Regions from separate parts of the Anoxybacillus eryuanensis genome, predicted to be linked through region 1. Evidence: riboswitches for the same ligand, from Rfam matches in the RefSeq annotation. Region 1 holds a riboswitch; each other region holds the start of a gene.

Region 1 (8,149 bases):
ACGTTCGATTTTGTCATAACGGCGACGGCGCTTTGTCGTTTTGTGACATGTTCGATTTTTTCTTTTTTCTCATAGGCGATGTCTTGTTGGACGATGCGATTCGCAAGCGAAAGTCCTTCCATCGCGTCTTTCGCATATAAAACGATGCCGTCATATTCCGGGGCAATTTTCGTATCGGTAAATTTGCGCGATAACGCTGCACCGCCGACTAAAATCGGTAGCGAAATGCCCGCTTGTTTTAAGTCTTGGGCGGTGAGCACCATTTGTTGAGCCGATTTCACAAGCAACCCCGATAAGCCGATCATATCGGGCTGTTCGTGACGTACCGCTTCGATGAGCTGTTGGGGTGTTACTTTAATGCCTAAATCGACGACGCGAAATCCGTTGTTGCTTAAAATAATGTCGACTAAATTTTTGCCGATGTCGTGCACATCGCCTTTGACGGTCGCAAGCAACACTTTTCCTTTCACGCTCGTTTCGTTTTTTTCCATATATGGCTCTAAAAAGGCGACGGCTGCTTTCATCACTTCTGCGCTTTGCAACACTTCGGCAACGATAAGCTGGTTATCGTTAAATAGGCGACCGACTTCGTCCATTCCGTTCATCAGCGGACCGTTAATAATGTCAAGCGGGCTGTACGTCTGTAAGGCGAGCGTCAAATCTTCGATCAGCCCATCTTTCGTTCCTTCAATGATATATGTGGCGAGCCGTTCTTCTAACGTCATATGGACGTCTTTTTGTTTCGGCTGTTTCGTTTTATCGCGATAAAATTGAATAAACGCGTTTAACGTCTCATCGTTTGTGTCAAATAACAACGCTTCGGCTAAGCGCACTTCTTCTTCTGGAATGGAAGCGAATCGCTCTAATTTTTCTGTATTGACGATTGCATAATCAAGTCCCGCTTGTGTGCAATGGTATAAAAAGACGGAGTTTAACACTTCGCGTCCGACAGGTGGCAAACCGAAGGACACGTTACTAATGCCGAGCATCGTTAAACAGTTTGGCAAATGTTGTTTGATGAGACGAATGCCTTCGATCGTTTCTTTTGCTGCGCCGATGTATTGTTCGTCTCCTGTGCCGATCGGAAAAACGAGCGGATCGAAAATAATATCGTGTGGTGAGACGCCATATTTGTTAACAAGCAAATCGTATGAACGAAGGGCGATGTCTAGCTTTCGTTTCGCGTCAATCGCCATCCCTTGTTCGTCAATCGTGCCGACGACGACCGCTGCCCCGTATTGATGAAGAAGCGGAACAATTTTTTCAAAGCGTTCTTCGCCGTCTTCTAAATTAATGGAGTTGATGATTGCTTTTCCTTGCGAATACGACAAGGCGCAGGCGATGACGTCTTCATCGGTCGAGTCGATAACGAGCGGCACTTTCACTTTTTTCACGACTTGTTGAATAAATTGCTCCATATCTTCTTTTTCATCGCGGTCAGGGTCCGCCAAACAAATGTCGATGACGTGCGCCCCATTTTTTACTTGGGCACGGGCAATTTCTGCCGCTTCTTCGTATTTGCCTTCCGCGATGAGCCGCTTAAATTTGCGCGAACCGATGACGTTCGTTCGTTCGCCGACAAAGAGCGGTCGCATCGTTTCGTCATAAATAAGTGCATCAATGCCTGAGACAGCGTGCATCGCAAACTGTTTCGGGATCGCACGCGGTGGAATGTCGCGTACAGCTTCGGCAATCGCTTGAATATGTTGTGGCGTCGTGCCGCAACAGCCGCCGACGATATTTAGCCATCCTTTTTCGGCAAATTGGCGAATTTTTTTTGCGAGCATGTCTGGCGTTTCGTGATAATGTCCTTCTTCGTCAGGAAGACCAGCGTTCGGATAGCAGCTGACGGCGGTGTTCGCTAATGAAGCGAGTGAGCGCAAATGATCGGTCATAAATTCAGGACCTGTTGCGCAGTTTAAACCGACCGCAAATGGTTTCATATGTTGAATGGAAATAAAAAACGATTCGATCGTTTGTCCGGCAAGCGTTGTTCCCATCGGTTCAATCGTTCCAGAAATCATAAGCGGCACTTGCTTTCCAACCGTTTTGAACGCTTCGGTAATGCCGAGAAAAGCAGCTTTCACGTTTAACGTATCTTGGCACGTTTCTAACAACAACAAATCGACGCCGCCAAGCAGTAAGCCGCGCGCTTGTTCTTCGTAGGAAGAAACGAGTTCAGCAAACGTTGCTCCTCCTGTGACGGACAGCGTTTTTGTCGTCGGACCTATCGAGCCAGCGACAAAGCGCGGGTGTGCAGTCGTCGCATATTTTTCTGCCGCGCGTTTCGCGAGTTTCGCGGCTTCGATATTTAATTCAAGCGCCAAATGGCCGAGGTTGTATTCGTCTAAGACGATGCGTGTTGCTCCGAACGTATTCGTTTCAACGATGTCTGCTCCTGCGGCAAAATAAGCTTCATGAATATGTGAAATGACGTGCGGGGCAGTGAGTGTTAAATATTCGTTACACCCTTCGTACGCTTCACCGCCAAAATCGTCCGCTGTTAAGTTTGCCGATTGAATCATCGTTCCCATCGCACCGTCAATAATTAAAATCTTTTTCTCCAGCTGTTCAAACAAACTAGCCATAGTAAACCGTCCTTTCTTTTGTGAGCCGCTCTTTTTCATGAATGTAGCGAACGAGTTCGACCGTCATGTCGTAGCGTAAAAATGGCGTAATTAAATAGATACCGCGGAATAAATCGAATGCGGCGTCGATGAGTGATTTAGCGATCGCCAAGCCTTCTTTTGTTGATTGAACAGGATTGTTGGCGCACGCAGCCATGCGGGCACGAATGTCGTCTGACAGCGTAATGCCTGGCACTTCATGATGTAAAAAGTCCGCGTTGCGCGCGCTTGTGAGCGGCATAATGCCGATGTAAATCGGCGTTGGTAAATGTTTTGTCGCTTCATATACGTCTTCGATTTGTTTTTCGCTATACAGCGGTTGTGTTAAAAAGTAGTGCGCACCGCATTCGATTTTTTTCTCTAGCCGTTTCACTGCTTTATCTAAATGGCGCACATTCGGGTTAAAGGCCGCAGCGATGGAAAAGTTCGTTTTTTGTCCGAGCGGTTTACCTGAATACGAAAGCCCTTCGTTAAATTGCCGAATTAATGAAATGAGGTCAAATGATGATAAATCGTATACGGACGTTGCGCCTGGAAAATCGCCGACTTTGGACGGATCACCGGTTAAAGCGAGCACGTCGGTCATGCCGAGCGTATGAAGCCCCATTAAATGCGACTGCAAGCCGATTAAGTTGCGGTCACGGCATGTAATATGAATAAGTGGGCGCATATTTAGCTGTTGTTTGACGATCGTTCCGACGGCGACGTTGCTAATGCGCGGTGTCGCAAGCGAGTTGTCGGCAAGCGTTAGCGCATCAATATGTGCTTCTTTTAACGCTTTTGCGCCTTCTAAAAAATTCGTTAAGCCGAGTTTTTTTGGCGGATCGAGCTCAACGATAATCGAACGTCGTGTGCGTGCGATGTCGGCGAGGGAAGGCTCTTTCGTTTGTTCTGCTTCTTGAACGACGATTGTATGTCGTTGTTTTACTTCTTTTTTATATACAGGTGTGCGATCGGGAAGGGCGCGAGCAATCGCGGCAATATGTTTTGGCGTCGTGCCACAACAGCCACCAATGAGTCGTACTCCTTGATCACGAAACGCGCGGGCTGTTTCTTCAAAATATTGTTCGCTCGTTTCGTAAATGAATCGTCCGTCGCGGTATTGTGGCAAGCTCGCGTTCGGGTACACCGATAAAAAGGCGCGCGTTGGAATCGGCACTTCTTCGAGCGAACGCAACATATGATATGGACCGAGATGACAGTTTAAGCCGACGACATCGGCGCCAAGTAGTTCTAACTGACGAAGCGCTTCAGCAAGCGGTATGCCGTGCTGCAAGACGCCAATGTCATGAAGCGTGACGTGGGCGATGATCGGCAACGTCGTTTCTTTCCGAGCGATGGAAAGAACGGTTTGCAATTCTTCGAAATCGTAATACGTTTCAAGTAAAAGTCCGTCAACTTCTTCGTCTAACAACACATACAGCTGTTCACGGAACGTCCGTTTCACTTCTTCAAGCGAAATCGTGCTTTTGTTTGTGCTGCGCAATCCTCCGATCGTACCGAGCACGTAGGCGCGTCCTTTTGAGGCTTGTTTGGCAAGTTGGACAGCCGCTTTATTGATTTCTTTGACATCGTCTTGCAAGCCGTAGCGAGCAAGTTTTACATAGTTGGCGCCATATGTGTTCGTTTGGATCACTTCAGCGCCTGCTTCGATATACGCTTCGTGAATATGAACGATTTCTTCCGGTTTTGTTACGTTTAATTCTTCAAAACAACGATCGATGCCGTGCGCATATAATAATGTCCCCATCGCTCCATCGGCGATGACGATGCGTTGTTTTAAATCGTCTAACAGTCCCACGTCCATTCCTCCGTTTCTTTTTCAAACTAAAAAAGTCTTCTCCATAAGAAGAAGACGTTGTGCGCTCCTTCTTATCTTCCAAGCGAATCGCTTGTCTGGACTTAGCACCTTGACGATCGTCAGGTTGCTGAAGGTTCATCGGGCCAGTCCCTCCCCTTCTCTCGATAAGATGTTATATGAAGTTACTCATAAATGTAACTGATTTTTTAGAAATATTCAACTATTTTTAATCGGAAAAGCGCAAAGCGCCCCAATTTCGCCTAAAGGCAGCCCGCATCCTGCGGGCAACGGCGAAATGTCGCCATCCTTGGCTCCACGAAGAGCGCACAAGCCCCACCGAGGAGGCTCATCCAAATCAAAGCTTTGGCTTGCGTGGGATATTTCAAGGACGCAAACTCAATGTGTTGCCGCCGAAAGAAGGGGTGGAGCGATTCGAGCCGATGGCGCTTGGAGCTAGACAGTTTTATATATCTGAAATTTCTAACTTATTTATCTTTTTAAAAAAGAAGGCTGTGCGCCTTCTTAACGATAGTTGACGAATTGGACGTCGATTGGCAAGTCTGCTTCGCGAATGGCGGCAATCACTTTTTGTAGATCGTCTTTACTTTTGCCGCTGACGCGAATTTGGTCTTCTTGAATTTGACTTTTTACTTTTAAACCTGTATTTTTAATGATTGTGTTAATTTTTTTCGCATTGTCTTTGTCGATGCCTTGAACGAGTTTGGCACGTTGGCGCACCGTTCCGCCAGAGGCGGGTTCAATTTTTCCGTATTGAATGTTTTTCGTTGGCACACCGCGCTTAATGAGCTTGCCGATGAGCACGTCTTTGAGTTGCTCGAGCTTAAATTCATCGTCAGAAATTAAAATGAGTTCATCTTTTTCAAGTGAAATGTCGCTTTTGCTTCCTTTAAAATCATAGCGGTTTTGAATTTCTTTTAACGCGATGTTGACGGCGTTTGTTACTTCTGACAAATCGACTTTCGACACAATATCAAATGAACTTTCTTTTGACATATACATCACCTCAATATAAATTCGTTGTGTTTCCATTATAGTCGATTGTTGACATATGAACAACTTTACAAAATCTTTATATATAAAAAGTAAACAAACTGTCGAATGTTGTCGATATAATAAATGAAGTGAGATTTGATCGAAAGATAAGGAGATGAGGGAATTTTATGAAAAAAATGATTTCACTCATGATGGCATTTGTTTTGTTGCTTGCCGCTGGGTGTTCACAAACGAGCTCCTTTCAGCCGAAAGAGCGAATAAAAGTGGGAATTATGTTATCAGACGTTGGACTTGGCGATCAATCGTTTAGCGACTCGGCATTTCAAGGGTTAATGAAAGCGAGAGATGAGCTCGGCATCTTTTTTGACTACCGTGAGTTAAAAGAAACAGGAACGTATGAAAAAGGGTTAACAGAACTCGTTGAAGCAGGAAACGATCTCGTCATCGGACTCGGTTTTATGGTGCAACAAGATTTAGAAAAAGTCGCCAAAAAATATCCGAAACAGCAATTTATATTAATTGACGCGGTATCTGACCTCCCAAACATTACGTCCATTACGTTTAAAGAAGATGAAGGGAGCTTTTTAGCAGGTGTTGTCGCAGCCATGCTGACGAAAACAAACAACGTCGGCTTCGTTGGTGGAGCGGATGTGCCATTGATTCGGAAGTTTGCGAACGGCTTTATTCAAGGGGTAAAAGCGGTGAAGCCAGAAGCAAACGTGCAAGAAGTGTATGCCGGCAATTTCGGTGATGACAAGCTTGGAGCACAAATTGCCAAACAAATGATTGCCAACGGCGCAGATGTGTTGTATGCGGCGGCTGGGTTTACAGGTGTCGGGGTGCTACGCGAGGCGGAGATGAACAAAAAGTACGCGATCGGTGTCGATAGCGACCAATATTTTTATGCGGAAAAAGCGGTGGTCACATCGATGTTAAAAAATGTAGATGTTGCTTTATATACGGTCATTAAACAGTATGTTGAAAAGAAAGAAGTGCCAAAAGGAACGGTCGAACTTGGGTTAAAAGAAAACGGCGTCGATTTAGCACCGATTCGTGTCGTGACGCTCAGTCCAGAGCAACAGGCGACGCTTGAAAAATGGAAAGAAAAAGCGACAAACGGCATCACGCAATAAAGGAGGGATACGATGTCGATTAAACAACGATTATTATTTCATTCATTAGCAACGCCAGTCATTGCCGGCGCTATTATTGTGTTTATTATTATAAATATGCTTTCGATTCAATCGTCCAACCAAGATTTCGTGCCGCTTATGATGAAGGCGCAACATTTGCAAGCAGAGCTGAAAGCAACGAAACAAAGTTTAAGCAACTATGCGTATAGTCCAACAGAAGGAAATAAACAAGAAGTATTCATTCATCTTGAAGAATCAGAAAAGTTGCTTCGCGTATTAAATAAAGGACTGACTCAATCGTACATTCGTGCTGCACTTGAACAAGCGAATAAAAAATTTGACGTGCTAGCAAAAGAATCGAAAGCGGCACTTGATGCGCGGAACGTAGCAGAAATTCGCCGCCAATCGATGCGAGCAGAAGGGGTATTGAACGACATATATGTCGTCAACGCATATGTGAGCGAATATTATACGTACATGCAACAAACGTTACAAAAACAAATTTCAGGCGTCATTACGATTTCAATTGTTGCGATTGCAGTGGTGTTATTGTTTGCAGGATTTAGCGGATTTAGACTAACACAAAAAATTACGGTGCCGCTAAGAAAAATCGCTGAAAATGCGAAACGAATTGCAAGCGGCGATTTGCGCATTGAGACTGTGAAGTATAGCGGGAGAGACGAGCTTGCTGATTTAAATGAGGCATTTGCAACGATGGCTGATCAGCTGAATAGCTTGCTTCAATCGGTTGATACAGTAAGCAAGCAAGTGGAGACGTTTGCGAAAGAAATTGATGAGGAAACAAAAACGTTAACAGAAATTAATAATCAAGTAGCTGTATCAACAAACGAATTGTCCGCTGGAGCGCAAAGCATTTCTGAAGACTTACAACATGCGGTACAACTCATTGAACGAATGGAACATACTGTACAAGAAAACGTAGGGCGCACCGAACAAACGGCTCGTTATAGCGATGAAGCGGTCGAAGCGATTGTTCACGGTCAAGCGGCGTTAGCGGAACAAAAAGCGTTTATTGACGAAAATGCACAAGCGACTGCCTCCATTGAACAATCGACGGAACAGTTTGCGACGTATGCAAGAAAAATCGAAGATATGGCAAAAGCAGTATCCGACATTGCGACGCAAACGAACTTATTGGCGTTGAATGCGGCGATTGAAGCAGCGCGGGCAGGAGAAGCAGGAAAAGGGTTTGCGGTTGTCGCTGAAGAAGTGCGCAAACTTGCGGAAGAATCATCGAAAGCGACAAGCCAAATTTTTGAGATGGTTCATCTCATTCAATCGGGGTTAACGAACGTCACCGAAGCCGTTCGTCGTGGGGTAGATATTGCTGAAGCACAAACGAAAGCCATTGAAACGACGACGGAGGCGTTTAGTGCCATTGAGAACAAAGTACACCATATTACGACTGATATTCAAGCGCTTGTCATCGGCATGAATGAATCGAAAGAACTTGGCAAAAACGTCTTGCAAAACGTTGAAAGCATTAGTGCGGTCGTTGAACAATCGGCAGCAGGCAGCGAAGAAATTGCCGCGTCGATGGTGGAGCAGTTAGA
Region 2 (8,149 bases), on a different contig from region 1:
TGAACGTCGTGAGCATCGATTTTTTGTCCGAGCATGTCTGCATATCGTGTTGCTGGAAGCGGTAGAAACGGCGAGCCGAAGCATGTAGAGAACGTTGCTTCTGGTGCTGTAATTCCGCGCTCTGTACCCGCTAACTTGCTTGTATACCCGCTTAAGAAATGATACATTGCTTGCTCTTTTGTGAGTTTGCTAATTGGTGGCAATACCCCGAACGCGTCCGCTGTTAAAAAGACGATTGTATGCGGGTGACCAGCAACGCTTGGCTGAACGATGTTATCCATCGCTTCAAGCGGGTATGCTGCACGTGTATTTTCAGTTAACGTCGCATCATCATAGTTTGGTATGCGCGTATCTGGGTCAATCATGACGTTTTCTAATACCGAGCCGAAGCGAATCGCGTCAAAAATTTGTGGCTCTTTTTCACGTGATAAGTTAATGCACTTGGCATAACATCCGCCTTCAATATTAAAGACACCGTTGTTTGACCAACCGTGCTCGTCATCGCCAATTAAGCGACGGTTTGGATCAGCAGAAAGCGTCGTTTTCCCTGTCCCTGATAAACCAAAAAAGAGCGCGACATCGCCTTCTTGACCTACGTTTGCTGAGCAGTGCATCGGGAAGATTCCTTGCTCTGGCAATAAGAAGTTCATGACGGAGAAAATTGATTTTTTCATTTCACCTGCATATTCTGTTCCACCAATTAGCACAGTGCGACGTTCAAACGAGATGATAATAAACGTTTCTGAACGCGTGCCGTCAACGGCTGGATCGGCTTTAAATGTTGGAGCAGAAATGACTGTAAATTGTGGCTCATGCGCTTGTAATTCTTCCGTTGTTGGACGAATGAACAACTGATGGGCGAATAAGTTATGCCAAGCAAATTCGTTGACAACTTGAATCGGCAAACGATAAGCTGGATCAGCGCCTGCGAAGCCATTAAATACAAACAATTCTTCTTTTGTCATTAAGTAGTCGATTACTTTGTTGTAAAGTTTATCAAATACTTCTTCAGAAATTGGCTGATTGACAGTTCCCCAATCAATTTTATGTTTCACGGATGGCTCTTCGACAATATATTTATCTTTCGGGGAGCGACCTGTATATTTTCCTGTTGTTGCACAAATCGCTCCTGATAAAGTAAGAATGCCTTCTTTCCGAGTTAATACCTTCTCTACTAGTCGTGGTACAGATAAGTTATGAAAAACCCCATCCCTTTGTAAGAGTGTCGATAATTTGTTTGTCAGTTCAATGGAATTCATTGGACAAAACCTACCTTTGTTTGATTTATCTTTATGTAAAAAGTATAACACATTTTAATAAATAGTCCATACTAATTCGTGTATTTTTCTTGAATTTATTTTCAAAATCATTACAGTAGAAAAAACGTTGACTCGCTGATGATATATGTGATATGATGCTGAGATGAACGGATACTCTTATCCCGAGTTGGTGGAGGGAGACAGGCCCGATGAAACCCAGCAACCGTCACGTATGTGAAAAGGTGCTAACCTGTGGCAAGGGAACGCCCTTGAACGATAAGAGTGAAAGGCGCAGACAAATGCAAAAACCTTTCCTCTGAAGGAAAGGTTTTTTTCACGATAGACCATAATAAGAGGGATGAGTACCGTATCATTTGTCATTATTATTGAGGAGGAATGTTTGAATGCCTAAACGTCGTCTGTTTACGTCTGAATCTGTAACGGAAGGGCATCCGGATAAAATTTGTGACCAAATTTCCGATGCGATTTTAGATGCGATTTTAGCGAATGATCCAAATGCGCGTGTTGCGTGTGAAACGAGCGTAACAACAGGGCTTGTTTTAGTGAGCGGGGAAATTACAACATCTACATATGTAGATATTCCGAAAATTGTCCGTGAAACGATTCGTGAAATTGGCTATACGCGCGCAAAATACGGCTTTGATGCAGATACGTGCGCTGTATTAACATCAATTGATGAGCAATCTCCAGATATTGCGATGGGTGTTGACAAAGCGTTAGAAGCTCGTGAAGGGCAAATGACAGATGAAGAAATCGAGGCGATCGGTGCAGGTGACCAAGGATTAATGTTTGGCTTCGCGTGCAACGAAACGAAAGAGCTTATGCCGCTTCCAATTTCGCTCGCACATAAACTTGCGCGCCGTCTAGCTGAAGTGCGGAAAGAAGATATCTTACCTTATTTACGTCCAGACGGAAAAACGCAAGTGACAGTGGAGTATGATGAAAACGGCAAACCTGTACGTATCGATACGATCGTTGTTTCTACACAACATCATCCAGAAATTACACAAGATCAAATTGTACGCAACATTAAAGAGCATGTCATTCAACCTGTTGTTCCAGCGGAGTTGATCGATGAAAACACAAAATATTTCATTAACCCAACAGGTCGTTTCGTGATCGGCGGCCCACAAGGTGATGCAGGGTTAACAGGACGCAAAATTATCGTTGACACGTACGGTGGTTATGCTCGTCACGGTGGTGGAGCATTCTCAGGAAAAGACCCAACGAAAGTAGACCGTTCGGCAGCATATGCCGCTCGTTACGTAGCGAAAAACATCGTTGCAGCAGGTCTTGCAGATAAATGTGAAGTGCAGTTAGCGTATGCGATCGGTGTGGCGCAACCAGTATCAATTTCCATTGATACGTTCGGCACAGGTAAAGTATCTGAAGATGTATTAATTGAAGTGGTGCGCAACAATTTTGACCTTCGCCCAGCAGGCATCATCAAAATGCTTGATCTTCGCCGTCCAATTTACAAACAAACAGCTGCTTACGGTCACTTTGGTCGCACAGATATTGATCTTCCTTGGGAGCGTACTGATAAAGCAGAAGCATTAAAACAACAAGCGTTACAGTTAGCGAAGTAAGAAAAGGGAGAGAGTTACGTCATGTAGCTCTCTCTATTTGTTAGTGAAACGGGGTGAAAACATGTGTGGCTTTGTTGGGGTTATATATGATCAACCAAATCAAATATGCGGTGAATGGAAACAGACGTTTCGTCAGATGAATGATGCGATTATTCATCGTGGACCAGATGACGAAGGATATTTTTTCGATGAGCATGTGCATTTTGCTTTTCGTCGTCTGAGCATTATTGATTTAGAGGCAGGTCATCAGCCGCTTTCCTATGAAAATGATCGATATTGGATTATTTTTAATGGAGAAATCTACAACTATATTGAATTGCGCGAGCAACTTGAGCAAAAAGGATATAAATTTACGACACATTCAGATACAGAAGTTATTTTAGCGTTATATGCTGAAACAAAAGAGGCTTGTGTTCAGCAATTGCGCGGTATGTTTGCTTTCGTCATTTGGGATAAAGAAGAAAAAATAGTATTTGCTGCACGCGATCCGTTTGGTATTAAGCCATTTTTTTATACGATTGAAGATGATCGTCTTCTCGTTGCTTCGGAAAAGAAAAGCCTCTTATTAGCAATTGATGGAGATATCAACAGAGAAGCACTCCATCATTATTTAACGTTTCAATATGTGCCAGAGCCACTTACAATGACAGCAAATATTTTTAGACTGAAGCCTGGGCATTATATCAAGAAAAAAATTGGCGAGCAACCGATGTTTGTTCGTTATTTTACCCCAACATTTACGCCGATCCATCAATCAGAAGAAAAGTGGATTAGTGATATTCGCGATGCACTATTCAAATCGATTGAAGTGCATATGCGTAGCGATGTGCCTGTCGGTTCTTTTTTATCCGGTGGGATTGATTCTTCCCTTGTTGTTGCGATAGCTAAACAATTTCATCCGCAGCTCGAGACGTTTTCGGTTGGATTTGCCCGAGAAGGGTTTAGTGAAATAGATGTGGCGAAAGAAACAGCTGATCAACTACACGTTCGACATTACAGCTATATTATTTCTCCAGAAGAATACGTACAAGCACTTCCACGTATTATGTGGCATATGGATGACCCGCTTGCTGATCCTGCCGCTGTCCCGCTTTATTTTGTCGCTCGTGAAGCGAGAAAGCGTGTGACGGTCGTTTTATCAGGTGAAGGGGCAGATGAATTATTTGGAGGTTACAATATTTACCGTGAACCACATTCTTTACGCCTGTTTAATCATCTTCCTCAGCCGATGAAGCACGTATTACGCATGCTCGCTCGTCTTCTTCCAGAAGGAGTGAAAGGAAAAAGTTTTATCGAACGCGGTACGACACCATTGCGTGATAGATATATTGGCAACGCAAAAATGTTTGAGGAAAAAGAAAAAGCCCTTATATTAAAAGGATACAAGAGCGATTGGAAATATACGAACGTAACGAAACATTTATATGATGAAACAGCGTTATACGATCCCGTCGAACAAATGCAATATGTCGATTTGCATACGTGGTTATGTGGAGATATTTTGTTAAAGGCTGACAAAATGACGATGGCTCATTCGCTTGAGTTGCGTGTCCCGTTTTTAGACAAAGAAGTGTTCGCAGTAGCTAAGCATATACCTTCCCACTTGAAAACAGCTAACGGTACAACAAAGTATATATTGCGGAAAGTGGCAGAAGGCATTGTTCCAGACCACGTATTGCATCGTAAAAAACTCGGTTTCCCTGTTCCGATTCGTCACTGGTTAAAAGATGAGTTGTACGATTGGGCAAAAATGATGATCCAACAAAGTGAAACGAATCATTTATTCCATAAGCATGTGCTTTTGCAGTTGCTTAATGATCATGCGACAGGAAAAGCCGATTATAGTCGAAAATTATGGACGGTACTGATGTTTATCGTTTGGCATGCCGTGTATGTAGAAGAAAAGTACGATTTTGCAAAGCCATCTCCGCTCCTTCGCTCTTATGCGTAACGAGACTCGCGTTTATGCATCACTTGTTCATAGTGGGAAAGAAGTTCGGTGAATATGCTGTTCCAGTCTTTCGTTTTTGCGTATTCCCGAGCGGCTTTCCCCATTTGTTTTCGTTTTTCTTTATTTTCTAACATATATTCAATTGCTGCTCGCCAAGCGTTTAAATCATGAGGAGGGCACAATAAACCTGTTTGTTGCTCTTTCACAATTGTTGTTACGCCACCACGATTTGCGCAAACAACAGGAGTTCCTGATGCGAATGATTCTAATACGACATTGCCAAACGTTTCTGTTGGTGATGGAAATGCTAGTACATCTGCGAATGCATATGCTTCAGCGAGTGCCTCTCCGCTTAAAAAACCTGTAAACGTCACATTGCTTGGAGCTACTTGTTGTAATTGCCCTTTTAGCGGTCCGTCTCCAACGATCATCCAACGAATAGAAGATGGCATTTGTTTGGCGAGTTGGATGAGTAAATCGACATTTTTTTCCCGCGCTAACCGTCCGACATATAAAACGATATACGGTTCAGTAATGCCATATGCTTGTCGAAATGGCTGGTTGTCTTCTCTCGGATAAAACGTTGTGCAATCGACGCCACGCGACCAAATGTGTAAGTTTGTAAAGCCACGCTGTTGCAAGTGATTGAGCGTTTCTTCAGAAGGGATGAAAATTTTTTCGGCAGAACGATGAAACCAATGCATATAACGCCAAAGCCACGGTGATAAAAAATCGAGGTTGTAGTAGTGTAAGTATTGATCAAAATGGGTATGATAAGAAGCGACGAAGGGGATATTCATTTTTTTGGCATAATGCAAACCACACAAACCAATATTAAATGGAGTAGCAATGTGGATGAGCGTTGGTCGAAATTGCTCTAGCTGCTCTCTTATAGTCATCATGTTTGGGATTGCCAAACGACATTCGGGATAAAGAAAAAAACGAAAGCTTTTGAAGTGATAAATACAATTTGTCGAAACATCTTCTGACCGCGTTTCCGGAGCGAAAACGCGGTATTCAACTTGGTGGTTTTCTAAAAAATCGACCCATCTTTTTAATGTACGGGCTACCCCGTTTACTTCAGGGGCGAATGTGTCAGTGAATAAAGCAATTTTCATGCCCATTCCTCCCTTATAAAATGACAGAAAATGAAGCGACGCCAAACAACGTACCGAGCATACAACCAGCAAGCACATCAGACGGATAATGGAGCCCTAAATAAATGCGCGAAACAGCGACACTACATGCGATCGGCAACAGCCAAATCATTAATGGTGGAGCGTATAATAAAAATGGAATAACGACAGAGAATGTGGCCGTCGTATGTCCTGATGGAAATGAATGGTCAGTTAATGGGTTTTTTGTTACTTTCGTGTTATGCAGTGAAATATACGGTCGTTTGCGAGGATACATTTTTTTCATTATTGCGACAGGAATATGGCTAAGTGCTAAGGCGATCGCACTTGCGATAGCAGTATCGCGCCATTCATCATGCAATAACCAAATGGCTAGCATAACCGCTGTAATTGAAAATGTTGCGCCTCCGATGTGTGTAATCGAACGAAAATAGGCGTTTAGCCATTTCCGATCAAAATAACGATTAATGCTGTAAAACAACTTGCATTCCCAATCGTACCATTTTCGTAACATAAGCAAATCCCCCTGAATTTATGATAAAATATATATGTTAAGTCAATAATAAAACAATGTAAAAATACCACGCTCTTATTTATTGCGTGGTTTGTTTAATTGAAGCGACTTATAATATTGTCCTTTTTCAACATATTCGCGGCGAATGCGTGCCATTTCACGCTCATCTTCTTCAGTTAGTTCACGAATCACTTTCGCTGGGCGTCCGAATGCGAGTGTGCGAGGAGGGATTTTTTTCCCTTGAGGCACGAGGCTGCCAGCACCGATAAACGCACCTTCACCAATTTCAGCACCGTCTAAAACGATCGAACCCATGCCGACGAGAGCGCCTTTTCTAATGATCGCACTATGTAAAATGACTTGATGACCAACGGTGACATCATCTTCAATGATGAGTGGATTGTTTGGACTTTGATGAAGGACAGAGTTGTCTTGAATGTTTACACGGTTACCGATGATTGTCGGCGCGACATCTCCGCGAATGACCGTGTTAAACCAAACGCTCGTTTCCTCTCCAATCGTTACATCGCCTGTAATTGTGACATAATCTGCAATAAAGGCGGAAGGTGCAATGTTTGGTGTATGTTCTTTATAAGGATAAATCATTTGACTCGTTCCTTTCGTTTCAATTTGTTATATTTAGTGTACAAATTTTTCGGCTATTCGTAAATATAAAGGGGGGCAGTATATGTGGAAATGGGAAGGAGAAAACGCGAAAGGAACGATCGTGATCGTTCACGGTGCAGCTGAGCATCACGGTCGTTATAAATGGTTGATTGAAATGTTTCGCATGCACGGTTTTCACGTTGTTGCAGGAGATTTACCGGGGCAAGGAACGACATCACGCAGTCGAAGAGGACATATCGATTCATTTGACGAATATATTGAAGCAGTCGCAAGTTGGGTTCATGAAGCAAGCGTGTATGAACAGCCTATTTTTTTATTCGGTCACAGCATGGGTGGGCTCATTGTTATTCGTACATTGCAAGAAAAGCGTCTTCCTGTGCGCGGTGTCATTTTATCTTCTCCATGTTTAGGGCTCGTTCATTATCCGTCCAAAGCACTTGAAATCGCCTCGCGCATTTTAAATGTCATTCATCCGAAAAAGCGGTTTCCATCTGGATTAACGGTAGAAATGGCAACACGAAATGAAGAAGTGCGTGAGATGGATAAAAACGATTCATTATATGTAACAAAAGTGTCTGTTCGTTGGTATCGCGAGTTAGTGAAGGCGATTCGTATCGCGCACGAAAAAATGGCAGACTTGCCAGACGTGCCAATGCTTGTCATGCAGGCGGGGGATGACAAAATTGTCGATAAAAGTGCAGTGAAATCATGGTTTGATCAGCTGACGGTAAGCGAAAAAGTGTATAAAGAATGGCCAAAGCTATATCACGAAATTTTTAACGAACTTGAACGTGAACAAGTATTTTTATATGCCCATACGTTTTTAACTTTGCAACTGCAAAGGAGTGAACTCATTGAACGTTCCAACAAATCCGTTTAGTCTCATGCGAGCTGTATACCGTCGTGTTTTTCCGCTCGTTCACCGCGAACTAGCTATTTGGAAAAAAAGAGCAGAAGCTATTCCAGATGAAGAATTGCGCAAACAAGCGTTAGCGAGCATCGCAACAAAAACGTTTCATTGTGAGGGAGGCGCCATTTTATCTTTACTTGCA
Region 3 (8,149 bases), on a different contig from region 1:
GAAGTCGGCATTTGTCACACCGCTAATTTCGCTCGGATATTGCATCGCTAAAAACAACCCAGCACGAGCACGCTCGTCTACTTCCATTTCTAATACATCTTGACCATCTAATGTAATGCTTCCTTTTGTTACTTCATATTTTGGATGACCCATAATGGCCGCAGATAATGTCGATTTTCCTGTTCCGTTCGGTCCCATAATTGCATGAAACTCGCCGCCTTTAATTTCAAGGTTAACACCTTTTAAAATTTCTTTTCCGTCAATTGCAACGTGAAGATCTTTAATCGTTAATGTTGCCATAAAAAAATACCTCCAGTTTCACTTATATTCATAAAACGTAATTCTCATTTTATTCTCATTACAATTTTATAACAGATGAAAAGTATTAGCAACCTTATTGCAAGCATTTTGATACTTTTTTGTTTCTAAAGTTTGTTCGCTTAATCACGTATGTAAAAAAGGATAGGAGACCTCCCTATCCTTTTAATGCATGCGAGTAAATTCATCAACACATTGCCGAACGAGCGTAACCGCTTGGCTCATCGTCGCTCCACCCGCTAAAGCAGCCGCAACGGCGCACGCTTCAAATATTTCTTCTTCTGTCGCTCCTTCATCAATGCACCCTTTCGTATGATAGATGGTGCAATATTCATCTTGTTTGGCGACGCTAATGCCTAATGCGATCAATTGCTTTTCTTTTTTCGACAACTCACCTTCTGCAAAACATGCTTCTGTAAACGCGTTAAACGTTTGCCCAACTTTCGGCATATGTTGCGTAAACGTTCCTAACCCTTGCTTATATTCGTGCAAAAATTGTTCCATCGACATATGCACTCCTCCTTCCTTTTTATCATGCGTCGTTTTTCAAAAAATATAAAAGGATGCCCGATTGGACATCCTTATTTTGTCGCTGGAATAACTGCGCCATTATACTTTTGTAAAATGAAGTCTTGAATATCTTTTGATTGCAATACTTCTACAAGCGTTTGAATTTCTTTACGTTTTTCGTCACCTTTGCGAACGGCAATAATGTTCACATATGGGTTGTTTTCTGGCGATTCAACCGCAATCGGATCTTTTGCTGGATCTAAACCAGCATCTAACGCATAGTTTGCGTTAATTAATACTGCATCTCCTTCGTTGTTTTTATATACTTGTGGAAGCAATCCTGCTTCGACATCTGCTTCAAACACTAAATTTTTCGGATTTTCAACGATATCATCAACAGTTGCTTTCGTTTTGTCGACACCTTCTTTTAACTTAATTAACCCTTTTTCTTCAAGCATCGATAAAATGCGACCGTGGTCAGCAACCGAGTTGCTCATAATAATTTTCGCACCGTTTGGTAGCTCTTCAAGGCTTTTATATTTTTTAGAGTATACGCCGATTGGCTCAATATGAATGCCACCAGCATTTACAAAGTCATAGCCATGTTCTTTCATTTGTGCTTCTAAATAAGGAATGTGTTGGAAATAGTTTGCATCTAACTCTTTATCTGCTAACGCTTTGTTCGGTAATACGTAATCTTGGAATGTCACAATTTCTAATTCAATACCTTTTTCTTTTAAAATCGGTTTTGCTTGTTCTAAAATTTCCGCATGTGGCACGTTTGATGCCCCAACGACAAGCTTATTCGTCTTTTCTTCCGCACTTTCGCTTTTTCCGCAAGCAGAAAGCGCTAAAACAACCATTGCAACAACAAGTAGAGAAATCCATTTTTTCATCTGTTTCTTCCTCCTTTTTATCGTTTATCTATTTTAGAAGTGACAAAGTCACCAATAAACTGAATAATAAAGACGATGATTAAAATGAGCACTGTCGCAACAAACGTGACGTCGTTATTGTTGCGTTGAAATCCTTCTAAATACGCTAAGTTTCCAAGCCCCCCAGCACCAACAACTCCTGCCATCGCTGTGTAACCAACGAGCGCGATCGCTGTTACCGTAATCCCAGATACAAGGGCAGGGAGCGCTTCTGGAAGAAGCACTTTCCAAATGATTGTTGTCGTCGTCGCTCCCATCGCTTTTGCCGCTTCAATGACACCTTTATCAATTTCACGAAGCGCAATTTCAACCATGCGTGCATAAAACGGTGCAGCACCAATAATAAGCGCTGGTAGCGCAGCATTCGCTCCAAGAATCGTGCCGACAACGAGCTTTGTAAACGGAATGAGCAAAATAATTAAAATAATGAACGGGATGGAACGGAAAATATTGACGAACGATGCGATCACACCGTTAATCAAACGATTTTCCCATATGTTTCCCTTAGACGTTAGAAACAACAACAACCCAAGTAAAATACCGAGCACAAATGTTGCTACAACAGAAATAGCGGTCATATACAACGTTTCCATCGTTGCCGCCCATATTTTTTCCCAAACGACATTCGGAAATAGTTCATTGGACATTCGCCAACACCTCCACTTCAACTTCTTGCTGGCGAATAAAAGCGAGCGCTCGCTCAATTTCTTCATTCGCACCATCTAAGTGAATGAACAACACCCCGTATGAACCGTGATGCGTTTGTGAAATTTTCCCTTGTAAAATATTTATATTCAAATCGAATTGGCGAATAAGTTGTGTAATGAGCGGCTGCTCAGCCGCTTCGCCGACAAACGTAAGTTGAACGACTTTCCCGTTCGGATAACGTTCAAGAAGATGCAACATCGCTTCTTTTGTTTCCTCCGGCTCTGTGACTTGCTGAACAAATCGTTTCGTAATCGGTTGTTCTGGCTTACGGAACACGTGAAGCACTTCGCCCATTTCGACAATTTTTCCGTTTTCCATTACCGCTACACGATCACAAATTTTACGAATAACGTGCATTTCGTGTGTAATTAATACGATCGTTAAGCCGAGGCGTTTGTTAATATCAACAAGCAAATCTAAAATTGAATCGGTCGTTTGTGGATCAAGCGCCGACGTTGCTTCATCACATAATAACACTTTCGGGTTGTTCGCTAATGCGCGCGCAATGCCGACGCGCTGCTTTTGTCCTCCGCTCAGTTGTGACGGATACGCATGTTCTCTCCCTTGCAAACCGACAAGTTGAACGAGTTCATCGACGCGTTTCATTCGTTCTTCTTTCGGCACGCCTGCAATTTCTAACGGAAAAGCAATGTTTTCACGCACCGTTCGCGACCAAAGTAAATTAAAATGTTGGAAAATCATCCCGATTTGTTGGCGCGCTTGACGCAACTGCTTTCCGCTAATTTTCCCCATATCTTTTCCATCGACAATGACTTCACCACTTGTCGGCTTTTCTAGTCCATTTAACAATCGAATGAGGGAACTTTTCCCTGCCCCACTATAACCGATGATGCCGAAAATTTCTCCTTGTTCGATATGCAAGTTTACATGATCGACTGCCGTTACATTCCCACTTGCTGCTTTGTACACTTTTGTTACATTCGATAATGTGATCACGTTGCTGTCACCTTCCTTCCATGAAAAAAGCCTTTCTGCTCAAGAGAACAGAAAGGCGCGAATCGTCCATTCTGTCTCTTATCTCTCAAAGCAAACGCTTTGTGTGAATTGGCACCATTTCAGCAGCGCTGACGGTTGCCGGGTTTCATCGGGCACATCCCTCCACCTCTCTTGATAAGAGCTCTTTTAAACGCTTTATTCAGTTAACGTTTTAATGTATTCAAGAATGATGCTGAACTACGAATGTGAGTATATCATCGAAAGAAGGACGATGTCAATAAAAAATTTTTTGACTTCATTTTTTGACTTCAATATAAGAAATCATTATATTGCTAATGTCGGGCGACCGAGCAACAACCGCTTACGCGAAAGAGTAAAGGGCTGATCCAAAACACTAATACGTTTTCGATCAGCCCCTTCAGTCCAAAAAAATGAGGGTAAACTTTTCGATTGTATCTATATAGCTACAGGCTGAGTGAATACATTAATCACATTCTTCTTTTGTAATTCTAATCGTTACATAAACTTTATGAAATGAGTCATAGTAGTCGGCTTGTGCAACACTGGAAGTATACCATTTATCAACTAATTTCAAGTAAGAGTCGGTGTTTTCTAAAGAATAAATCCCCGTAATCGTAGAAGTCTTAGTTGTTAGATTTCGATCATAAGTAACTGTCATTGTGACCGTACCATACATACTCTGAACTGTTTTCGTCTTTTTATTTCCTCGAACGATAGTATCAAGTGGGGTAATTTTTGACTTTGAATTGCTTAAATTGGCTATTGAACTCCCTACTGTAGGAGTAACTGTAATTGTTACATTCCCCTCTTTATATACTTGCTTCTGGAGAGTACTAGCTTCAGTTGTAATTAACGATCCAAAAAAACCCTCTAATGACAGGGTAAAAGCAAATGCTAGGGTAGTAGCTAAAACCAAATTTTTAAATTTAATTTTCATTACTTTTTCTCCTCACATCGTATATTTACTCATAATGCTAGTTGAACATCAGTACCGTGGATTTTAGAGATCTTAATTCTTATTTAATTGATTACTCATCCGAGATATGCTATGTTAGCCTGTTTTAGATAAAAATCGGAAGTTCTTTATTTTAACTTATACATTGCTTATGCTCCTCCTAACTTCAAAAAATAGCTGATCAGCTATTTTCAATTTATCAAGAATAAAAAAAAAAAAAATCAGTATTTTCCGCCAATTTTTTGGCGAAAATCCGCCATTTTCTTCAAAATAAATGACAAAGTTTATTAAATGAAGTAGAATTTAGGAAAAGAGTAGAGAGGGAAATCGCATGACTATTCGTACATTGCTTGTTGATTCCGATCCTGTCTATTTGCTTGGTTTGGAAAAATTATTAGAAGAAGAGAGAGGAATAACTATTGTCGGTTCTATTTCTTGTATTGATTCACTAGAGACTCTCATACATATACATGTACCAGATGTCATTGTGATAAATATGCACATGCACATAATAAAAGTATTGGACTGGATAAAAAGTGCGAAGAAAACACACCCTATGATAAATGTCATTACGCTATGCAACTATCCACCATTCGCTCTATGTGCATATGAAGCAGGTGTATCCGTGATATTATCAAAAGAAAAAGTTTCTACTCATTTGGCACATGCGATTCGCCACAGCAATGAAGGAGAGAGACTTCTTTTACTTGACAGTGAAGCTACATGTCACATGACAAGTTGTTTGACAAAAATTGAAATAGATATATTACAAATGTTAGCAGACGATAAAACAAGTGTACAAATCAGCGAACATCTAAATATGAGTAAACGAACGTTTGAACGGCACCTTTCTTCTATTTTCGAAAAATTAGGGGTTTTGTCACGAACAGGAGCGGTTGCTCAAGCGCTACGATGGCAACTCATAAAATGAAAGGTGCTAGTCGAAAAATCTAACTAGCACCTTTCATCCCTACACCCGCGAATACATCGAACGTACACCTGTTGCCGCTTCGATCGCTTGTTCTAAGTCTTCGATTAAATCATCGACATTTTCAATACCGACCGATAAACGAATCATATCTTCCGTTACGCCGGATGCTTGTAAATCTTCTTCACTTAACTGTTGATGCGTCGTGCTTGCTGGATGGATAATTAAACTTTTCGCATCGCCGACATTCGCAACATGCGACCAAAGCTTGACGTTGTTAATCAATGTCGCTCCTGCTTCACGGCCACCTTGAATACCAAATACAACGACTGCTCCTGCTCCTTTTGGCATATATTTTTTTGCCAACTCTTTCGCTGGATGATTGTCATGTTCAGGGTACAACACCCAATTGACTGCAGGGTGGTTGTTTAAATAATCAACAATTTTTCTCGTATTGGCAATATGTTCTTTCATGCGGACGTGTAACGTTTCCAGTCCTAAATTAAACTGAAACGCGTTGAATGGGCTAATCGCCGGACCTAAGTCACGCAACAATTGCACGCGCGCTTTCACGATATACGCCGCCGCACCGATTTCTGCGTATACGAGATTATGGTAACTTGGATCTGGCGCCGTAAACGCTGGAAACTTCGGCGAATTCCAATCAAATTTTCCACCATCGACAATGATACCACCTAACGTCGTTCCGTTACCGAGCAACCATTTCGTTGCCGAATGAACGACGATATCTGCTCCATGCTCGATTGGTCGGCAAAGGTACGGAGTTGCAAACGTGTTGTCAATAATCAACGGAATGCCTGCTTCGTGAGCAATGTGGGCGACCGCTTCAATGTCTAACACGTGCAAGCTTGGATTGCCGATCGTCTCCGCGAAAATAGCTTTCGTTTTCGGCGTAATGGCAGCACGGAAATTTTCTGGATCAGATGGATCGACAAAATGGGTCGTAATGCCGTATTTCGGCAACGTATTTGCAAACAAATTGTACGTCCCTCCATACAGCGTAGAAGCAGACACAATATCATCCCCGGCTTGAGCGACGTTTAATATTGCCATCGTAATAGCAGCCATGCCGCTCGCAGCCGCTAAAGCACCAATGCCCCCTTCAAGTTGAGCGACACGCTCTTCAAACACCGTTACCGTCGGATTATGAATGCGCGTATAAATGTATCCTGCTTCTTTTAATGCAAATAAGTTTGCCGCATGCTCCGTATGATCAAACAAATACGCATTGGACTGATAAATTGGCACCGCACGCGCTTTCGTTACTGGATCGGTTTGCAATCCGCCATGAACAGCAATCGTTTCAAATTTCATCGTTTCTCCTCCTGCACGAATAATTGTTGAATATTTTGAATTTTAACACGATAAAAATAGCTCGTCAATGAACAAGGTCGTACGGTTTAGCAAGAAAAAAGATCGACTCTAACAATAAAATGTGACGAAACGATGCTGTGACGGATAATTCATTTAAGCGAAGCTGTTGTTGGAGTTTTAACGAACCTTTTAATAATGACATCATCGCTTGTGCTGAACCGCGTATCGTAATCATTCGCTCCGCATTTACCTCTTCAACACGACGAATGCCCTCTTTTGATATACACAATAATATTTGCTCATTTTCCCATTGCAATTGAATATATAAACAGTCACTCGGCAAAATCGGTGTTAACATGTTCATTCAACCGCCCCCCGTCCCATATTTCTCATATCCATTGTTTCCATATGAGGACGAGTAGTTCCTGCTATAAACGCTCGACAAATGTCTTTCTTCCTCGCCAATTTCCCAAGAAATATGTCGAAAGCTGGCTTATTCAGTCAGCTTTCGCAACGTTTCGTATAAGTATGGAACCGAATGAAAGGCGTATATTTTTTGTACAAGTTCGCCATGTTGAAAAATAAGTAAGCAAGGAACGCTTTCAATGCACCACTCAACCGCTTTGTCCGGCACATAGTTTAAATCTTGACGCTCAAATGTAACGGTTGGCAATAACTGTTCAAGTACATCAACCATTCGACTTGCCACTTGACACGTGCCACATAATGGTGTGTACATATAGACAACTTTCACGACAATCACACAACTTTCTATAAATATTGTGCGTGTACATCAATGTTTGCACTTAATAATACAACCGCGATGTGATGCTTCGGAGCGGCTGCCACCTCACGATACATTTTATCAATATATAAATGCTCAGCATGAGGAAACTCTCGACGAAGTTGACGACGCAATTTTTCCCCTGCTTCATCGGAATCAACTAAAATGTACACATCTTTATCGTACAAAGCATCGATTAATTCATCAAGTTTGGTGGTGCTAAGCGTTCCGTTTGTACATATAATTTCAACAGGTTCACTAATGATACTTTCGATTTTTCGTTTATCTGAGCGCCCTTCGACAATAATCACTTTTTCTACTTCAACAATCGCCATCGTCATCACCTTGTACATTTATTTATGTATATTATATTCGTGATCGCACACTTTTTCCCCTTTTATCCCATAGAAAAGGACAGCGATGTCGCTGCCCTTAACACCAACCACCTTCTGTATCACAATCGACGTATTTTGCGTCTGGATTTTCAGTAACTGTCACGCTTTTCAATATGCGCCCATTTTGCTGTTCATATCCATGTTTCAACTTAAACGTATTCGATTCTCGGACGAATTGCCCAACACATTCATTGTCATAAAACAATTGAAAATCACCGTTTTCATTCAATTTGCCGATGACGTGTTGTGTAATATCCATTGTTGTTTGTTTTAGCAAAAAAGACACCCCTGTTGTATAGGGTG
Region 4 (8,149 bases), 160 kb from region 1:
GATCCGCCGACGATATGTACATCGTACGTGCGCGCAACGGATGCGAGAAACGCTTTTGTTTCTTCGCCGTTTTCGTCAGCGATGTCTGTTAATCTCGTTAAATCATAGCCTGTCGTCCATAGTTCAGGCAAAACGACGACGTCAACGTCACGAGCGATTTGTTCGATGTATCGCATAACCGTTTGTTTATTTTTTTCGGGTGCTCCAAACGCAATGTCCATTTGTATGCAAGCGATGTTCATATCATTCACCTCTAAAAAATTTTCTTTACATTTTGATTTTTACGATATATGATACTTGACTAGAATTTCAACCTTTTTGTGAAGTAGGTGTGAAAAAAATGAACATATTTCCACAATCGAACGTGTTACAACAACTACCGAAGCAATTTTTTGCGTCGCTTGTGCAAAAAGTGAATGCGGTCATTGCTGAAGGGCACGATGTCATTAATCTCGGACAAGGAAATCCCGATCAGCCGACGCCGGCGCATATTGTGAGCGCGATGCAACAGGCGGTGGCAAAGCCGATGTATCATAAATATTCACCATTTCGCGGCTATTCGTTTGTAAAAGAGGCGGTCGCTACGTTTTACGAGCGCGAATACGGGGTGACGATTGACCCAGAAAAAGAAGTCGCCATTTTATTTGGCGGAAAAGCTGGGCTTGTCGAAATGCCGCTTTGTTTATTAAACCCGGGAGACGTGGTGCTCGTTCCCGATCCCGGTTATCCGGACTATTGGTCGGGAGTCGTGCTTGCGCGGGCGCGCATGGAAATGATGCCGCTACGGGCGGAAAACAGTTTTTTGCCAAACTACGATGAGCTACCGAAAGACGTCGTTCGCGAGGCAAAATTAATGTTTTTAAACTATCCGAACAATCCGACAGGCGCGACAGCAACGGAATCGTTTTTTCAAGAAACGGTTTCATTTGCGGAAAAACATCATATCGCTGTCGTGCACGATTTCGCATACGGAGCGATTGGCTTTGATGGGAAAAAGCCGGTCAGCTTTTTACAAGTCGAAGGGGCAAAAGACGTCGGCATTGAAATTTATACGTTTTCGAAAACGTACAATATGGCAGGGTGGCGCATCGGCTTTGCGGTCGGCAACGAAAGCATGATTGAAGCGATCAACGTGCTCCAAGACCATTTGTACGTCAGCATGTTCGGTGCTATTCAAGAAGCGGCAGCAGTTGCGCTACTCGAGTCGCAACAATGCGTCGCTGAGCTTGTCGCCACGTATGAAGCAAGACGAAATACGTTTGTTCACGCTTTACGTGACATCGGTTGGAACGTCCAAGCGCCATCAGGTTCGTTTTTCGCTTGGCTTCCGGTGCCAAACGGCTATACGTCTGAGACGTTTGCCGATCTGTTGCTTAAACAAGCGCACGTGGCGGTCGCTCCGGGGATCGGGTTTGGTGAACATGGGGAAGGGTATGTGCGCACAGGGCTATTGACAAGCGAAGAAAGATTAAAAGAAGCGGCTTGGCGCATCGGGCAACTGCAACTTTTTTAAAAAATGATTGACAAATGCAACATGTGCTGTCATAATCCGAAGTAAATTTATGAAAAACGAACTGTTCAAAAAATTAAATACATTACAAATTCTTATCAAGAGTAGGCGGAGGGACGAGCCCGATGAAGCCCGGCAACCGACTTAAACAGCTGTTTAAGCACGGTGCTAATTCTCGCAGCAATACGCTGAGAGATAAGAAGAGACGAACAATTAGCCTCTTCTTATGAAGAGGTTTTTTATTTGTAAAGGGGTGGACATATGATTACCGCAACATATTTGATTCATGACGACAAAGATTTAGCGAAAAAAGCAGAAGGTATCGCGCTTGGACTGACCATCGGGTCGTGGACTGATTTACCGCAACTGGAACAAGAACAGTTAAAAAAACATAAAGGCATCGTTCAGTCGATTGAAGAGCTAGAGGAAGACGAGCGTGTCAATACGTTTTTTGGAAAAAGACTAAAACGCGCGCTTGTGCGCATTTCGTATCCGAGCGTCAATTTTAGTGCCGATTTGCCTGCCATTTTGACAACGACATTTGGCAAATTGTCGCTTGACGGAACGATTAAACTGATTGACTTAACGTTTTCCGACGAACTGAAGCGCGCATTCCCTGGTCCGCGCTTTGGCATTGACGGCATTCGCGAAAAACTTGGCGTCTTTCACCGTCCGCTTGTCATGAGCATTTTTAAAGCGGTCATCGGGCGCGATTTACGATACGTCACTGAACAATTGAAGCTACAAGCGCTCGGCGGCGTTGATCTTGTGAAAGACGATGAAATTTTATTTGACAACGACCTCACACCGTTTGACAAGCGCATCGTGGCAGGAAAACAGGCGCTTCAGGAAGTGTACGAACAAACAGGGCATCGGACGTTATATGCGGTGAACTTAACCGGAAAAACGTTTCAGTTAAAAGAAAAAGCGAAGAAAGCAGCGGAGCTTGGCGCGGACGTATTATTGTTTAACGTGTTTACATATGGGCTTGATGTGTTGCAAGCGCTTCGTGAAGATGATGACATTCGTTTGCCGATTATGGCGCATCCGTCATTTAGCGGAGCGATCGCCTCATCGCGCGTATATGGCGTAAGCTACGCTTTGCTTCTTGGAAAACTGTTGCGCATGGCAGGGGCGGACTTTTCGCTCTTTCCATCACCGTACGGAAGCGTCGCGCTTGAAAAAGAACAGACGCTTGCGATCGCTAATGAATTAACGAAAGAAGAACCATTTTTGCGCGCGTTTCCTGTCCCATCTGCCGGCATTCATCCGGGGCTTGTGCCGCTTCTTGTGCGCGACTTTGGCATCGACTCCATCATTAACGCAGGCGGTGGCGTGCACGGGCATCCGAGCGGAGCGGTTGGCGGTGGGCAAGCGTTTCGTGCCGCAGTAGAAGCGGTGCTCGCTGGGCGTTCGCTTCATGACGCAGCAAAAGAAAACGAAGCGTTGCAACAAGCGCTTGACTTATGGGGGAGCGCATCATGAGGCCGATCATTTTTTGCGACTTTGACGGAACGATTACGTTAAACGATAACATTATTGCGCTTATGAAACAGTTTGCTCCGCCGGAGTGGGAAGCGATCAAAGACGATATACTTGCGCAAAGATGTTCCGTACAACAAGGGGTCGGTCGGATGTTTTCGTTGTTGCCGACGACGCTGAAAGAAGACATCGTGCAATTTTTACTTGACACCGCGCGCATTCGCGACGGATTTTCCGACTTTGTTGCATTTACGAACGAACGACAAATCCCGCTTTATATTGTGAGCGGCGGCATTGACTTTTTCGTGTATCCACTTCTTCACGGACTCGTTGAAAAAGAGCGCATTTTTTGTAACAGCGCCGATTTTAGCGGGGAAACGATCCGCATTACGTGGCCGTATGCGTGCGATGAACATTGTCAAAACGGATGTGGCTGCTGCAAGCCGTCGCTTCTTCGAAAACTTGCGCCAAAAGGGGCAAAAACGATCGTCATTGGCGACTCCATTACCGACTTGGCAGCGGCCAAACTAGCCGATCACGTCATGGCGCGCGACTTTTTACTTGAAAAATGCCGTGAGCTCCACTTGCCGCATACGCCGTTTACGACGTTTTATGATGTCATTGACGTGTTAAAAGAAAGCGAGGTGGTCGCGTGAGACAACAAAAATGGGCAGAGCTTGCCGAGGTGAAACGAGAGCTGGCGGCGCGCGACTGGTTTATGGCGACGAGTGGCAACTTGTCGATAAAAGTGAGCGATGAGCCGCTTACGTTTCTTGTCACTGCGAGCGGAAAAGATAAACGAAAAGAAACACCGGAAGATTTTTTACTTGTCGGAGCAGACGGACAGCCAGCGGAGGCGACGCACTTGAAACCGTCAGCCGAGACGCTTCTTCACGTTAAAATTTACAATAAAACGAACGCCGGTTGTGTGCTTCATGTTCATACCGTTGACAACAACATTATTTCGGAATGGTACGGCGACGAAGGGGAAGTCGTTTTTACCAATCAAGAAATCATTAAAGCGTTCGGATTATGGGAAGAAGATGCGGCGTTTCGCATTCCGATTATTCCGAATTTCGCCCATATTCCGACGTTAGCAAAAGCGTTCGCCGACCATGTCCATGAAGATCGAGGGGCGGTGCTTATTCGCAACCACGGCGTGACCGTATGGGGAAAAGATGCGTTTGAAGCGAAAAAGTTTTTAGAAGCTTGCGAGTTTTTATGTCAGTACTATGTAAAATTATTACTTTTAAAACGATAAGGGGGAGTATGGTATGGCAGTCATTAAAGTGCGCAACACAGGTGAAGTAATTGAAGGAAAGGAAAACGTGGCAGCGTTTTTAAATAAGCAAGGAGTGTTATATGAACATTGGGATGCAAGGAAACTTCCCGCTCATCTACAAAACAAATTTGTATTAACAGACGAAGAAAAAGCGCACATTTTAGCAACGTTTCAATCCGAAATTGAAGATTTAGCAAAACGAAGAGGCTATCAAGCGTGGGATGTTGTTGCCCTCTGCGAACAAACGCCAAATTTAGAAGAGCTATTGAAAAAATTTGAACAGGTGCATACGCATACGGAAGACGAAGTGCGGGCGATTGTTGCTGGTCATGGCATTTTCGTTATTAAAGGTGATGAACAAACAGGCTACTTTGATGTTGAACTTGAAGCGGGCGATGTCATTTCTGTTCCAGAAGGAAACCCACATTTCTTTACATTAATGGACGACCGCCAAGTTGTTGCCGTTCGGTTGTTTATTGATCCATCTGGTTGGGTAGCACATCCATACGAGGAAAAAGAAGGGGCGTAACACCCCTTCTATTTTTTTGTGAATAAAATGACGCCTGCAATCGTAATGAATGAACCGATCCATTGCGGTGCGGTGAACATTTCGCCAAGTAATATGTACGCAAACAGCGCAGTAAAAAGCGGATTGAAATTTAAAAACATCCCCGCGGTTGTGGCACCGACTTGTTTCACGCCGACGTTCCAAAGAAACATCGCAAGCACCGTCGCTCCGACGCTCGTATATAAAATGGCCAATACAAACGAGATGTTGACATCATGAATTGAAAAAGAAGAAAGAAACGGCAACAATCCGATGACGCCAAAGACGCCGGACCAAAACGTTGCCGCAAGCGGGGAATACGACTTCATAACCGCTTTTGCGCAAGCGGAATAGACGCCCCAAATGATGACTGCGGCAACCATCCATATATCCCCGACGTTGATGTCCGATAGGCGATGAAGTTGTCCATGCGTCATCACGATCAGCACGCCGATCAGGGAGAGAACCATGGCCAGCCATTGTCGAATCGTAAGTTTATCGCGGTAAACGGCGTATGCCACAAGCGCAATCGCGATCGGATTTAATGTCGAAATTAACCCGACATGATCAGCAGATGTATGTTCAAGCGCTTGAAACATAAAAACGTTAAATAAGACGACGCCTGAAAGCCCCATCGCAATAAGCGGTACGATACTTTGTTTTTGTAAACGAACGGATCGTTCTTTTTTCAACACGATTGGAAATAAAAAAAGGACGGCGATCGTCCAACGAATAAACGTTAACGAAAGCGGAGAGGCGTGTGCAACAAGCAGTTTGCTTGCGACAAAGTTGCCTCCCCATAAGGCGCTTGTCAATAAAAGAAGCATATAATATTTCGACATGTTCATCATCCTTTAAAACGTTTCAATTAAAAACACCATGACTAACAGCCCGATAATGAAGGCATACGTTGACGATTTTTCATTTCCATCCCCATGGCTTTCAGGGATTAACTCTTTATAAATAATAAATAGCATCGCCCCAGCAGCAAACGCTAATCCGTACGGAACGAGCGACTGAACGACCGCCGTTAAATAAAAGCCGATGACAGAGGCGACAAGTTCAATGAGCCCCGTCCCTGTTGCCATAAAAAACGCTTTTCCTTTTGATATATGTTGGTTAAATAAAAAAAGCGCAACGAGCAATCCTTCAGGTGCGTTTTGAAAGCCGATCGCTAGCGCAATTAAATCACCGATATGGTTTTGTTCCCCAGAGGCGTAGCTGACGCCAACGGATAACCCTTCTGGAATGTTATGAAGCGTAATGGCCGCAAGCACAAGCAACGCTTTTTGATCCATCTTCATGCCGCTTTTTGTATGGGTTAAATCGATATGCGGTACGATGTTTTCAAGAAACGTTAACGTAAATACCCCAACGCATAATCCGATCGCAAGGGAAAAAAATGTGCCAGAAGAAAGAGCCTCTGGAATTAATCCGAGCATCGATGCGGCCATCATAATGCCAGCTGTAAAAGCAAGCAACATATCGCGCCATTTGTGCGTTAATGAGCGCGACAAAAATAAAATCGGAACAGCGCCAGCCCCTGTCGCTAGCGCGGATAACGTACTGCCGACAAGCATGTCAAACATGTTTCCACCTCCTATTTTAAAGGAAGGCGAACGGTAATCGTCGTTCCTTTCTCTTCTATACTATGAATGTCGATTGTCCCTTCGTGCATATCGATGATACGTTTACATATGACGAGCCCAAGCCCTGTTCCCGTTTGTTTCGATGTGACAAACGGTTGAAACAGTTTGTCTTTCACATGCTTTGGCATGCCGCAACCTGTATCAGCGACGTGCAACACCGCCCAATCGTTTTGTTTCGTAAGAGAAATGGTCAGTTGTCCGCCACGTGACATCGCTTCGATTGCGTTTTTTGCTAAATTGAGTATGACTTGTTTTAAATGATCTTTTGAACAGCGAATCGGCAGCGGCACATCGGCACGATGAAACGTATAGACGACGTTATGTAAATGTGCTTGCGACTCGATCATCGGATGAATGCTTTGAACAATGGAGTTGAGATCGCACGTTTCAAGTTTTTGCGCTGTTGGTTTGCCGAGAATTAAAAATTCATTCACGATGTCGTTAATGCGTGTAATTTCGTTTTGAATAACGGAAAAATAAAGCTGTGATTCGTTATCTTTATGTTTTTCACTTAATAATTGAATAAACCCTTTAATGCCAGCGAGCGGATTGCGAATTTCGTGTGCCGTACTCGCAGCGAGCGTGCCGACTAACTCAAGCTTTTGTGCTTCTGTTTCCATGCGCTCGATCATCGTTTGCCGCTTAAGCAGCCAATATTGAATGAATAACCAAATGATATGTATAGCAATAATGAGCGATAAAATATATGGAAGCGAAGCACGGATGTTTTGTTTTAGGCTGACGTGCGGCACATTGGCTTCGATCACCCATGGCGCATGATTTAACTGAACGGTCACCGTTTGTTTCGACGGACGAAGTTGATTTGTTGACATCAGGATAGCACCGTTCTCATCGTATAAGCGAAACGAAGCATCTGGGTAAATAATTTTCATACGATTTTGTATATAATTTGTCCGTAACTTGGCTACTAAAAAGCCAGCTGTTTCATTTGTTTTTTCATATATAATGGGTGTGACGATCGTCGTCGTATGATGGCTGTCGATGACCGTCCGTTTTGTTATTTTTGCTAACTGCATTGCCGCAGTTGTACTTTCCGAAAAAAAGGAGATGCGTTCAAAACGAACGTCTTGTTTTTGCATGTCATGCAAGATGTCATGAATTTCTTCTTCTTTTAACATGGCCATATGTTTGCTTATGATGAGCGCTAACGTTTCCAGTCGAGCTGTCGTTTCCGAAAGAAAGCGATCTAAATCGTTTTTATGTATATTCGCAAACAGACGCGTTTCTTCGACGAGTTGCTGCTGTTGTTGTTCATCTTGCCAAAGCACAATCCATGCGCTCCCTACAAGGCACGGCACAATGACAAGCAAGATGTACAGCCATCGTCTCATTTTCTCTCTCCCCATATATGCTCCCTCAACAAAACAAAATTCAAAAAATATTATAACATAAATACGCGAAAAAGACTGAAAAAAAAAGAGATCCCCGCCAAATATGGACGGAGGTTTTGTTATGCTGAGGAGGATAGAAATATGTTCCAATCAAAAATCGGTTTACATAAAAAAAAAAATGGTATGATCATATAAAAGTTAAAACAACAACACATTGTCAGGGGAGCGGGTTTGGTATGGGTAAAATGTTTACGGGAGGAAAAAGACAGGTTCCTAATTTGGGACGATTTATTTTTTTTATGTATTATCACGTTATATTTCATTTTT

Evidence for each region. Region 1 has a riboswitch for S-adenosylmethionine ahead of HNQ84_RS02075 (bifunctional homocysteine S-methyltransferase/methylenetetrahydrofolate reductase). Riboswitches for the same ligand answer to the same signal wherever they lie in the genome.
Region 2: another riboswitch for S-adenosylmethionine. It lies ahead of metK (methionine adenosyltransferase); the one in region 1 lies ahead of HNQ84_RS02075 (bifunctional homocysteine S-methyltransferase/methylenetetrahydrofolate reductase).
Region 3: another riboswitch for S-adenosylmethionine. It lies ahead of HNQ84_RS11875 (methionine ABC transporter ATP-binding protein); the one in region 1 lies ahead of HNQ84_RS02075 (bifunctional homocysteine S-methyltransferase/methylenetetrahydrofolate reductase).
Region 4: another riboswitch for S-adenosylmethionine. It lies ahead of mtnW (2,3-diketo-5-methylthiopentyl-1-phosphate enolase); the one in region 1 lies ahead of HNQ84_RS02075 (bifunctional homocysteine S-methyltransferase/methylenetetrahydrofolate reductase).

Annotation. Positions count from the first base shown of each region.
Region 1 covers NZ_JBPODS010000001.1:384,849-392,997, reverse strand. Annotated here, with positions in the region: gene metH (methionine synthase) at 1-2,588, opposite strand, end outside; gene HNQ84_RS02075 (bifunctional homocysteine S-methyltransferase/methylenetetrahydrofolate reductase) at 2,581-4,428, opposite strand; SAM riboswitch class I at 4,497-4,599, opposite strand; gene HNQ84_RS02070 (hypothetical protein) at 4,797-4,964, shown strand; gene HNQ84_RS02065 (YajQ family cyclic di-GMP-binding protein) at 4,951-5,442, opposite strand; gene HNQ84_RS02060 (BMP family lipoprotein) at 5,610-6,575, shown strand; gene HNQ84_RS02055 (methyl-accepting chemotaxis protein) at 6,588-8,149, shown strand, end outside.
Region 2 covers NZ_JBPODS010000014.1:22,617-30,765, reverse strand. Annotated here, with positions in the region: gene pckA (phosphoenolpyruvate carboxykinase (ATP)) at 1-1,259, opposite strand, end outside; SAM riboswitch class I at 1,434-1,542, shown strand; gene metK (methionine adenosyltransferase) at 1,664-2,869, shown strand; gene asnB (asparagine synthase (glutamine-hydrolyzing)) at 2,931-4,820, shown strand; gene HNQ84_RS12195 (glycosyltransferase family 4 protein) at 4,811-5,938, opposite strand; gene HNQ84_RS12190 (phosphatase PAP2 family protein) at 5,952-6,470, opposite strand; gene HNQ84_RS12185 (gamma carbonic anhydrase) at 6,546-7,076, opposite strand; gene HNQ84_RS12180 (alpha/beta hydrolase) at 7,159-7,977, shown strand; gene HNQ84_RS12175 (tetraprenyl-beta-curcumene synthase family protein) at 7,952-8,149, shown strand, end outside.
Region 3 covers NZ_JBPODS010000013.1:45,179-53,327, forward strand. Annotated here, with positions in the region: gene sufC (Fe-S cluster assembly ATPase SufC) at 1-300, opposite strand, end outside; gene HNQ84_RS11860 (carboxymuconolactone decarboxylase family protein) at 484-828, opposite strand; gene HNQ84_RS11865 (MetQ/NlpA family ABC transporter substrate-binding protein) at 900-1,724, opposite strand; gene HNQ84_RS11870 (methionine ABC transporter permease) at 1,742-2,410, opposite strand; gene HNQ84_RS11875 (methionine ABC transporter ATP-binding protein) at 2,400-3,428, opposite strand; SAM riboswitch class I at 3,504-3,609, opposite strand; gene HNQ84_RS11880 (hypothetical protein) at 3,913-4,386, opposite strand; gene HNQ84_RS11885 (response regulator transcription factor) at 4,736-5,335, shown strand; gene HNQ84_RS11890 (O-acetylhomoserine aminocarboxypropyltransferase/cysteine synthase family protein) at 5,375-6,667, opposite strand; gene HNQ84_RS11895 (sterol-binding protein) at 6,732-7,031, opposite strand; gene HNQ84_RS11900 (thioredoxin family protein) at 7,161-7,430, opposite strand; gene HNQ84_RS11905 (toprim domain-containing protein) at 7,439-7,786, opposite strand; gene HNQ84_RS11910 (YusG family protein) at 7,884-8,132, opposite strand.
Region 4 covers NZ_JBPODS010000001.1:227,422-235,570, reverse strand. Annotated here, with positions in the region: gene HNQ84_RS01265 (carbon-nitrogen family hydrolase) at 1-242, opposite strand, end outside; gene HNQ84_RS01260 (pyridoxal phosphate-dependent aminotransferase) at 341-1,513, shown strand; SAM riboswitch class I at 1,603-1,712, shown strand; gene mtnW (2,3-diketo-5-methylthiopentyl-1-phosphate enolase) at 1,772-2,995, shown strand; gene HNQ84_RS01250 (2-hydroxy-3-keto-5-methylthiopentenyl-1-phosphate phosphatase) at 2,992-3,648, shown strand; gene HNQ84_RS01245 (methylthioribulose 1-phosphate dehydratase) at 3,645-4,253, shown strand; gene HNQ84_RS01240 (1,2-dihydroxy-3-keto-5-methylthiopentene dioxygenase) at 4,267-4,803, shown strand; gene HNQ84_RS01235 (DMT family transporter) at 4,812-5,663, opposite strand; gene HNQ84_RS01230 (ZIP family metal transporter) at 5,676-6,410, opposite strand; gene HNQ84_RS01225 (ATP-binding protein) at 6,422-7,837, opposite strand; gene HNQ84_RS01220 (matrixin family metalloprotease) at 8,054-8,149, shown strand, end outside.